One region of the Brevibacillus sp. HB1.1 genome, then DNA from elsewhere that is predicted to be linked to it. Evidence: predicted binding sites of a transcription regulator. Region 1 holds the regulator's gene; each other region holds the start of a gene.

Region 1 (2,207 bases):
TCAATGAAAGCTTAACGGCGTCAATGTACTTTTGGCGCAATGCTTTTTGTTCGAGCTTTTCCTCTTCGGTCAAACCTTCTTCGCGCGATTTTTTGACCAATTCGTTGATGCGTTTAATTTCTGCGTCAGATACCACTGCTGGTTCCTCCCACTCTGTAGTAGTGCCGCTTCATTATACCACATTCGAATGATCCCGCAAGACAGCCGAACACTTACGGAGTATCAGGAAGGATGAGAGTCTGACCTGGGTAAATCCTGTTGCTCTCTAAACCGTTCGCATCCTTAATTTCTATTATATAGTCCCGAACATCCATCTGATCTGTATTGTATTGAACAGCTAACGACCATAGGCTATCTCCAGATTGTACGGTTACTTCTATGCCTTGTGGCTCCTCCATTGGCGAAGAAGCAAACACTAGTTCGGTTAACAGGTAAAAAAAGAGAGTAAATGTAATAAGAAACAAGAGAGCTTGTCCTCTCGTGATACCAAAACGAACACGACGTTCTTCTTTTTTCTCGAAACGATTACGTACTGTCAATGAATTCATAATAATGGCCTCCTCACAAACATACGTTCTGATCACTTGTAGCCTCATAATAAATGAGAACATATGTTCATGTCAACAAATAATCGAACTTATGTTTGTCGAACGCAAGCTCCCATGGTATAATATAGGAAAATATGTTCGAGAAATCAGGGGTGTCTTTCTATGTCAAAATTATCGAGTAGACAACAAGCCATCATCGAGTTCATACGAAAGGAAGTTCGTGATAAAGGATATCCGCCATCTGTACGTGAAATTGGGGAGGCTGTTGGACTAGCTTCCAGCTCAACAGTACATGGGCATTTGGCACGCTTAGAGAAAAAAGGCCTCATTCGTCGAGATCCTACCAAACCTCGTGCCATCGAATTGCTATCAGATGAAGATCGTTTTCAAGACAATTTCGAAGACTCTGTCGTCCGTGTGCCAGTAATCGGAAAAGTAACCGCTGGACAACCGATTACTGCCATTGAGGATGTAGAAGAGTACTTCCCGCTTCCAGACAATATCGTGACTTCTGACAAGGTCTATATGCTGCGCGTCTCCGGGAACAGTATGATTGATGCCGGAATTCTCGACGGAGACTACGTCATTGTTCGCCAACAGCACGTAGCCAACAATGGTGATATTGTCGTAGCCATGACAGAAGAAGACGAAGCGACCGTTAAAAGATTTTTCAAAGAAAAGAATCACTTCCGTCTCCAACCGGAAAATGCCACGATGGAACCGATCATCCTGGAGCATGTCACTATTCTCGGTAAAGTCATCGGTGTTTATCGACTCATTCACTAGTTCCCACGTAAAAAAGGACAGCCGAGGCTGTCCTTTTTGTTTTCTGTCTATTATCTGGCGATAAAAAACCAGATGATCATCGTAACTTGCAAGATGACTTTTACGACTGCACTACCTAAAAATCCGATCAGTGAGCCTACGCCCGCTTTCACTGCTCTCTCCATCGACTGCTTCTGCACCATCAACTCTACGAGAACGACGAATACGAACGGTAAGATCAGCATACCAAACGGTGGGAAAACGAAAATCCCGAGGATAATACCGACCGCAGCAGCAATGGACGACCATTTGGACCCTCCATACCTTTTCACGAAGTACATATTCGTCAGCAAGTCAGCACCGTAAAGCAGAATGCTTAGAACGACCATTCCCCACCAAAAGGATGCCGGCAATCCCGCTCCCGGATCTGCAATGAAAAAGTGATAGAGCAAAAAGCCCGCCCACAGTAATATCGTATCAGGTAAAACGGGTAAGAAAATTCCTGCGATGCTTAGCAAGAACAATAACACAACCACTACCCACAAAAATATTTCCATCTACTACACTCCCTTCATTTAGGTATACGAGTGATTATCGATTTCGTTGCGTACTTATTCACTTTTGTCTAAACTTTTTTAAAAGAAAGCAGACATGGAGGTAGTCTCATGAGAAATTGGCATGATCTCTCCTACTTGGGCAGAGGGACGATTCGCCAAAAAGCAGCGTGGGAAGCGATTCAACAGACGCACATCATGGAAGTACTATCCGATTACCATCCAGTGCTTGCCGGAACCATCCCATTGGACATTGATGTTGTGCAAAGCGATCTGGATATTATTTGCGAGAGTCATGATCTGGAGCAGTTTGAGCAGGCTGTTCGTACAGCATTTGGCT
Region 2 (2,207 bases), 340 kb from region 1:
AACGAGCAAGCCGCGCTTCTCATCCGCAATCTCCAGCAAGCGACGCACACCTTTTTTGGGCTGCATTCCCTCTTTGCTCTCCATTGTCGTCATTCCTGTTCTCCTCTCTCCTGCTTGCTTCTTTTGTCCTATCCCTTATCATAATGTGACCTTCTGCCCTCTACCGCCGATTGCCGGATAGATCTTACCCCTAGCCGGAGCATTCTTTTATTTAGGAACAACAATACGGTCATAACCGTTTTGTTTGACCGCAAGCGGTCGCATCCAGCTTTATGAAAAACGTCGAGATGTTTCGATCCCCCGATGAGAGGGGACGTTTTTTACACAAAAAAACCTTTCCCACTTGGAGGCTAGCTCCCACGGAAAGGTTGCGTTGGTTTTTCGATTATGGTTGGACTACTTTTTCTTTCGCTTTCGTTACGATGTGGTGACCGAGCGGCAAGCCGCGCTGCTCCAGCTCATCAGCTGTCACAATATGGAGCGTCTCACTTTTACACGGCATGGGCATCAAGCCGCCCAATGGACTCATCACTCTTCCGATCGTGTCTGTCTCAATGAGCACGTACAGGCCTTTTTCCTCCAATTGTTGCATGAATTCTCCCCAACGTTTGGAAGTAATTTGATCGGCGTGCTTGGTGAATATGACACCCATTTCTTGTGCTAGCATGTTAAATCTCCTTTGTTCTATCCGTCAAATATATGCTTCAAAAGATAATCTAACAATACAGGGAAACCTCTCTTCTGGCAAAATCCGTGTAAGCCAAAAAAACACGAAAAACGGTTGTTTTTGACCGCTTTTCGTTTCAGGAATCTCGCATCTTCTTCGCACACACCGTTTCATCGCGGCACGCTGTTTTTTGCAGCTTGCTTTTGAAAAAGAGACCTATTTTTGTCTATTTACGGTGTTATTCTTGTGCACTCCCCATCATGTACCTACTTTTCCTTTATTCAGAAATTCGTTGCCAGCTTCACATGCAGCAGTCGGGCAAAAGGAACCCAGTGGACCTCAGAGCCTGCCCGAAGCTTAAGGCGTTGCGCTACTTGGTCAATATGGATGACCTGGGGGCATTTTTTGCATTCCAATTATTCTCATTGCATTACGAACATACATTCGGTATATAATAAGAATATACGTTCGCATCCATAGCGTGTATGGACTTTGTAGTACATCTACGAATCACCAACTTTACAGGAGTGAAATGCCGTGCCTCAAGAGCGAACCATTATGTTAGTTGACGGACAATCATTCTATGCTTCGATTGAAAAAGCGGCCCGGCCAGACTTGAAAGATAAGCCAGTCGCTGTAGCTGATCCCTCTAGAAGATCTGGTATCATTCTGGCTGCTTGCCCCGTCGCCAAATCACGCGGTGTAACAACGGCCGAAAGAGTCGGCGAGGCGCTTGCGAAATGTTCCGATTTGGTCGTAATACGCCCCCGAATGCAAACATATATCACCGTATCCTTGCTTCTTACCGAGATCTTCGAGTCATTTACGGACCAGGTCGAACCTTATTCCATCGATGAACAGTTTCTTGATGTTACAGGTTCTATCAGTTATTTCGGGGCTCCGGAAGAGATTGCTCACCAGATCCAGACACACGTTCTGTTATCAACAGGTGTTTGGACGCGGTGCGGAATTGGACCAACGAAAGTGTTGGCGAAAATGGCTACTGATAATTTTGCTAAAAAAATGCCCGAAGGTATCTTTAAACTTGGTTTCGACAATTTAGAATCTGTATTATGGCCGTTACCGGTACATCAAATGTTTATGGTTGCCTCTCGAATGGCTCGTCATTTTACACGTATGGGTCTTTACACGATTGGCGACATTGCGCGTCTGGAACTGGGTGATTTTAAAAAGCGTATGCGAAAAGAGATGGGCAAGCAAAGTGATATACAGGCGGAATATTATTGGCAGACAGCACGTGGAATAGACCCTAGCCCTGTCGTGGCAAGTATTCGTAATAAATTAAAATCGGTTAGTCACGGCAAGGCGCTCAGAAGCAGCCTTTATCGGAAGATTGAAGATATCGAGGTTATACTGCTGGAATTGGTGGTGGAGGTCTGTCGTCGCAGCAGGAGACTGGGTTACATCGGGCGAGTTGTGTCCGTCGGAGCAACGGAAACAGATGGTCAACATTTGATATTGTCGTTTAATAGACAGGTAACACTTCCACATTCTACATCCCTTTCACATGAAGTCGCAT
Region 3 (2,207 bases), 200 kb from region 1:
ATGTCATCACGGGCTTTTTATTGGCTGCTTTAATTCCAACGGGGATCACGAGCTTTTTGTGGTCATCGATTTATTTCGGGAACATCGCACTAACGCTATCCATTATTTTGTTGGATACGATGCTCTCCCCATTGATTGTTCCGTTGGGAATGTCCTTGTTTTTAGGGGCAACAGTTGAGATGGATTTGGCTGAATTGATGAAGGGTTTATTTTATATGATCGTGTTGCCATCGCTTGTCGGTATGCTGCTCAACCATTTATCAAAAGGGAACGTCAAAAAAACGCTGGCACCAAAATTAGCGCCATTTTCTAAGATGGGAATGGGTGTTGTCGTCGCGATCAACAGCTCGATGGTCTCGTCTTACTTTCATATGATGGACGCAAAACTGGTGGGGATGGCGGTCCTTGTGTTGTTTGTAGCTATTTTGGGTTATTTGATGGGGTGGGGGATCGCAAGGCTGTTCGGATGGGAGCGGGATGTGATCGTCACGTTAACCTTCAACAGTGGAATGCGAAACATTAGTGCTGGGGCAGTTATGGCGATCACGTACTTTCCTGCGCCTGTTGCACTTCCCGTTGTTCTCGGTATGCTTTTTCAGCAAATACTCGCTTCTACCTTCGGAAAATTTTTGGAGCTGGTCGAGAAAAGACCGCAGCATCAAACACAGGAATTATCAAGTTAAAAGTAAGAGCCGTTTTCCAATTAATTTTTGGAAAACGGCTTTTTTCTTATGGTCCTCAAGACTCGGCAGAACAAATGGGAAGACTTTTCGAGAGGAACCTCTCATAAGGCAAGTACCTACCGTTTTCTCTCCCCGTTCATGAGGAATTGAAAAAAAGGTTGCGAACTTGTGTTCGTAATCACTATAATGGAAATACAATTTCTCACACAGGATGAGGCGGGTGGAAACGCGTGGCTAACGGCGATCTTGAAGTAACGGACAAAGAAAGAGAGGCATTTATGTACATGCTACGAGATTCGGGAAGAGAAAATTATCCATTGAATGTGAGCTGGTGTGTGTCCTTTGAGGGGGAGCGGGGGAATACGTGCAGCATGTGGGGTGTGGTCAAATGGGTAGACCCGAAGGCAAGGCGTGTTCAATTAGCAAACCAAACGATTAGTCAATGGATCGAGATGGAGAAAATTATCAATGTCCATGCATAGCTGTGCGAGTGGAAACCTTACATGAAATTCAACTCATGCAGGGTTTCTTTCTTTTCTGCACAAAAATCCAAGTCTATATGTAATGAAACCTAACACAAAAACACAGAAAATTCGAAAGTTTGGTTGACATTCGTTCTTTTCATGTTAGAATATATTACATAGCATGCATTCTCTCCACTTCCTATTTGACCCAATCATGGGGTCCTTTTTTTTGCCTATGTTTCATTCTTCGGATATGGCTTCCCATCGGCTTGAAATAACTTGCTCACCATTCCATAAAGACGACCTGACATGTTAGGAAAAACGAAGGAGTATTCATTCGCTCCTTGATTTAGCAAGACGATCGGTGCTTCCACGATGTAGGGGACTTTCATTAGATCAAGCATCTTTTTATATTCCTCTACCTTGGAATGGTCGACCGTATAATAAAATGATTTGGAAAAATTCATGCGAGCACGCTCCTTTCCCTTATTGTAGCATATCCACAGTCAGGCGTATAAATGAACATAATAAATGTTATGTAAACAATGTAATTTCCTCTTTCTAGTATGAAGAGAGAAGATTCACAAAGATTGCTACCTATGATAGAATAAAAGACCGAAATTTTACCAATAGGAGATAAATGATGATAATCAGCCAACAACTACTTTCTGTGAACGGGTTATCCTACACGATTCGCTCTGCAATAGAAACAGATGCAAAACAGTTGTCGGAATTGCGACTGCAAATCGATAGAGAGACTGAAAATTTGGACAGAGAAAGAGGAGAGGCTTTCATCGATGTGCAAGGATTCGAACACATCATCAATACGGATGCAGAAAGTCCAAGAAACTTGTTTTTAGTTGCGGTTGTACAGGATCGGATTGTCGGGTTTTCCAGATGTGCAGGTGTTTACTTAAACAGATTTGCACACAAAGTAGAGTTTGGTGTATGCGTCTTACAAGAGTTCTGGGGTTATGGCATTGGGAAGAATCTCTTGCAAGAATCAGTTGCCTGGGCAGACGCCAACCACATTACCAAAATGACGTTGAATGTGATGGAA
Region 4 (2,207 bases), 140 kb from region 1:
ATCGCGGTTAGCCGTGAAGAAGTAACGGCACCATTGATCGAACAGGTATACTACAAAGTGTTTGACCGTAACAAAGTAGAGAGCCTCTGCCGCATCTTGGACAGTGAGGATGTCGAGCTGGGTATCATTTTCTGCCGCACTAAGCGCGGCGTAGATGAGTTGTCTGAAGTGCTGCAATCCCGCGGATACCTTGCGGACGGATTGCATGGTGACTTGTCACAGGCACAACGTGACAAGGTCATGAATGCGTTCCGTGAGGGCTCGATTGAATTCTTGATCGCGACTGACGTAGCAGCACGCGGTATCGACGTAGGAAACGTCTCTCACGTAATCAACTACGATATTCCACAAGACTCTGAGAGCTACGTACACCGTATTGGCCGTACTGGTCGCGCAGGTCGCAAAGGAATTGCGATGACGCTGGTTACGCCGCGTGAAGTAAGACAAATGATGTTTATCCAAAAGCAGACAAAAGCACAAGTGCTCTCTCGCAATGTTCCTTCCCTGGAGGAAGTGGCTGAGCGCAAACAAGAGCAATTGCGTGAACAATTGACTAGCCTTTTGGAAAGCGATGCAATCGCGGATATGTATCAAAAAGTAGCGGATGCTCTCGTAGGTCAATACCCGGCTGAAAAAGTAGCAGCTGCTGCATTACACCTGGCATTCCATACCGAAGCGGGACAAGGGCAGGAAGTAGAAGCGTACAACTTTGGTGAGACAGGCGCAGCAAAAGGCATGGTTCGCTTCTTCCTGAACGTAGGCCGCAATGCGAACATGAAGCCACAGGATCTGGTACGCGAGATCTCTGAATCTGTGGGTATCCCAGGAAAATCAGTAGGTCGCATCGACATTTTCGAGAACTTCACATTTGTTGAGGTTCCAGAAGAGGTAGCTGCTTTCGTATATGAGTCACTGCGTCAAACACGTATCAACGGAAAACGAATCAATCTGGAGCCTGCAAAGCCTCGCGGAGCGAAGCGTTCCTAATTAGAGAGTATTACACAAAGCAGTCATTTCTCTGGGAACAACCAGGAAATGGCTGCTTTTTTACGATGCGAATATTTGTTCGTAAAAAATACTTGGCAAACACTTCTGTCTCGAGGTATGATGAAGACAAGCAAAAGAGATGCGAAAATTGAAAGGGTGTGTACCATTTGTCAGATCGTCGCGCAGCTTTGGAGAGTGCATTGCGTCAAATAGAAAAGCAATTCGGAAAAGGTTCCATTATGAAGTTGGGGGAAGTATCCAACATCCAGATTTCTACGGCTTCTAGCGGTGCACTTGCTCTAGATATTGCACTTGGTGTGGGTGGGTTCCCACGCGGACGGATTGTTGAGATTTACGGACCAGAGTCTTCTGGTAAAACAACAGTAGCGCTTCATGCCATCGCAGAAGTTCAAAGACAGGGTGGACAAGCTGCGTTTATCGATGCTGAGCATGCCTTGGATCCGGTTTACGCTGCGAAGCTGGGTGTGAACATCGATGAATTGCTGTTGTCCCAACCAGACACTGGTGAGCAAGCATTGGAGATCGCGGAAGCACTGGTGCGCTCTGGTGCGGTAGACATTATCGTAGTCGACTCCGTTGCGGCACTCGTACCAAAAGCAGAGATCGAAGGCGAGATGGGAGATTCCCACGTAGGTTTGCAAGCACGCTTGATGTCCCAAGCACTCCGCAAGCTGTCCGGCGCCATCAACAAGTCCAAAACGATTGCAATCTTCATCAACCAGCTTCGTGAAAAAGTGGGAGTTATGTTCGGTAACCCAGAAACAACTCCGGGTGGACGCGCTTTGAAGTTCTACGCGAGTGTTCGCTTGGACGTTCGTAAAGCGGAATCTATCAAAGTTGGCAACGACATTTTGGGAAGCAAGACGAAGATCAAAGTCGTCAAAAATAAAGTAGCACCACCATTCAAGGTTGCTGAAGTGGATATCATGTACGGCGAAGGTATTTCCAGAGAAGGTAGCATTCTCGACATCGGTTCCGAGATCGATGTGGTTCAAAAGAGTGGTGCATGGTACTCCTTCAATGAGGAGCGTCTCGGCCAAGGTAGAGAGAATTCGAAAGTCTTCCTGAAAGAAAATCCGCACATTGCATCACAGATTGAAACAAAGGTGCGCGAATACTTCAGCCTAAACCCTGGTTCTGTTCCAGAAGGTGAAGCAGTAAATGACCCAGAGCAAGATGAAGAGCCTACATTTGATCTG

What was found. The regulator LexA, encoded in region 1, represses DNA repair genes until DNA is damaged. The targets are predictions, from matches to a motif close to CGAACATATGTTCG.
Region 2: HPY27_RS02990 (DNA polymerase IV) is a predicted target of LexA. The motif match lies at 1,101-1,114, and genes of this name have one in related genera.
Region 3: HPY27_RS00370 (YolD-like family protein) is a predicted target of LexA. The motif match lies at 845-858, and genes of this name have one in related genera.
Region 4: recA (recombinase RecA) is a predicted target of LexA. The motif match lies at 1,056-1,069, and genes of this name have one in related genera.

What each region holds. Positions count from the first base shown of each region.
Region 1 covers NZ_JABMIV010000001.1:277,561-279,767, forward strand. The annotation lists gene HPY27_RS01170 (DUF896 domain-containing protein) at 1-136, opposite strand, end outside; gene yneA (cell division suppressor protein YneA) at 213-548, opposite strand; gene lexA (transcriptional repressor LexA) at 711-1,334, shown strand; gene HPY27_RS01185 (DUF456 domain-containing protein) at 1,385-1,870, opposite strand; gene HPY27_RS01190 (DUF4269 domain-containing protein) at 1,979-2,207, shown strand, end outside.
Region 2 covers NZ_JABMIV010000001.1:617,801-620,007, forward strand. The annotation lists gene HPY27_RS02980 (ABC transporter ATP-binding protein) at 1-66, opposite strand, end outside; gene HPY27_RS02985 (hypothetical protein) at 386-667, opposite strand; gene HPY27_RS02990 (DNA polymerase IV) at 1,205-2,207, shown strand, end outside.
Region 3 covers NZ_JABMIV010000001.1:74,515-76,721, reverse strand. The annotation lists gene HPY27_RS00375 (bile acid:sodium symporter family protein) at 1-683, shown strand, start outside; gene HPY27_RS00370 (YolD-like family protein) at 914-1,165, shown strand; gene HPY27_RS00365 (hypothetical protein) at 1,381-1,614, opposite strand; gene HPY27_RS00360 (GNAT family N-acetyltransferase) at 1,791-2,207, shown strand, end outside.
Region 4 covers NZ_JABMIV010000001.1:417,190-419,396, reverse strand. The annotation lists gene HPY27_RS01970 (DEAD/DEAH box helicase) at 1-987, shown strand, start outside; gene recA (recombinase RecA) at 1,155-2,207, shown strand, end outside.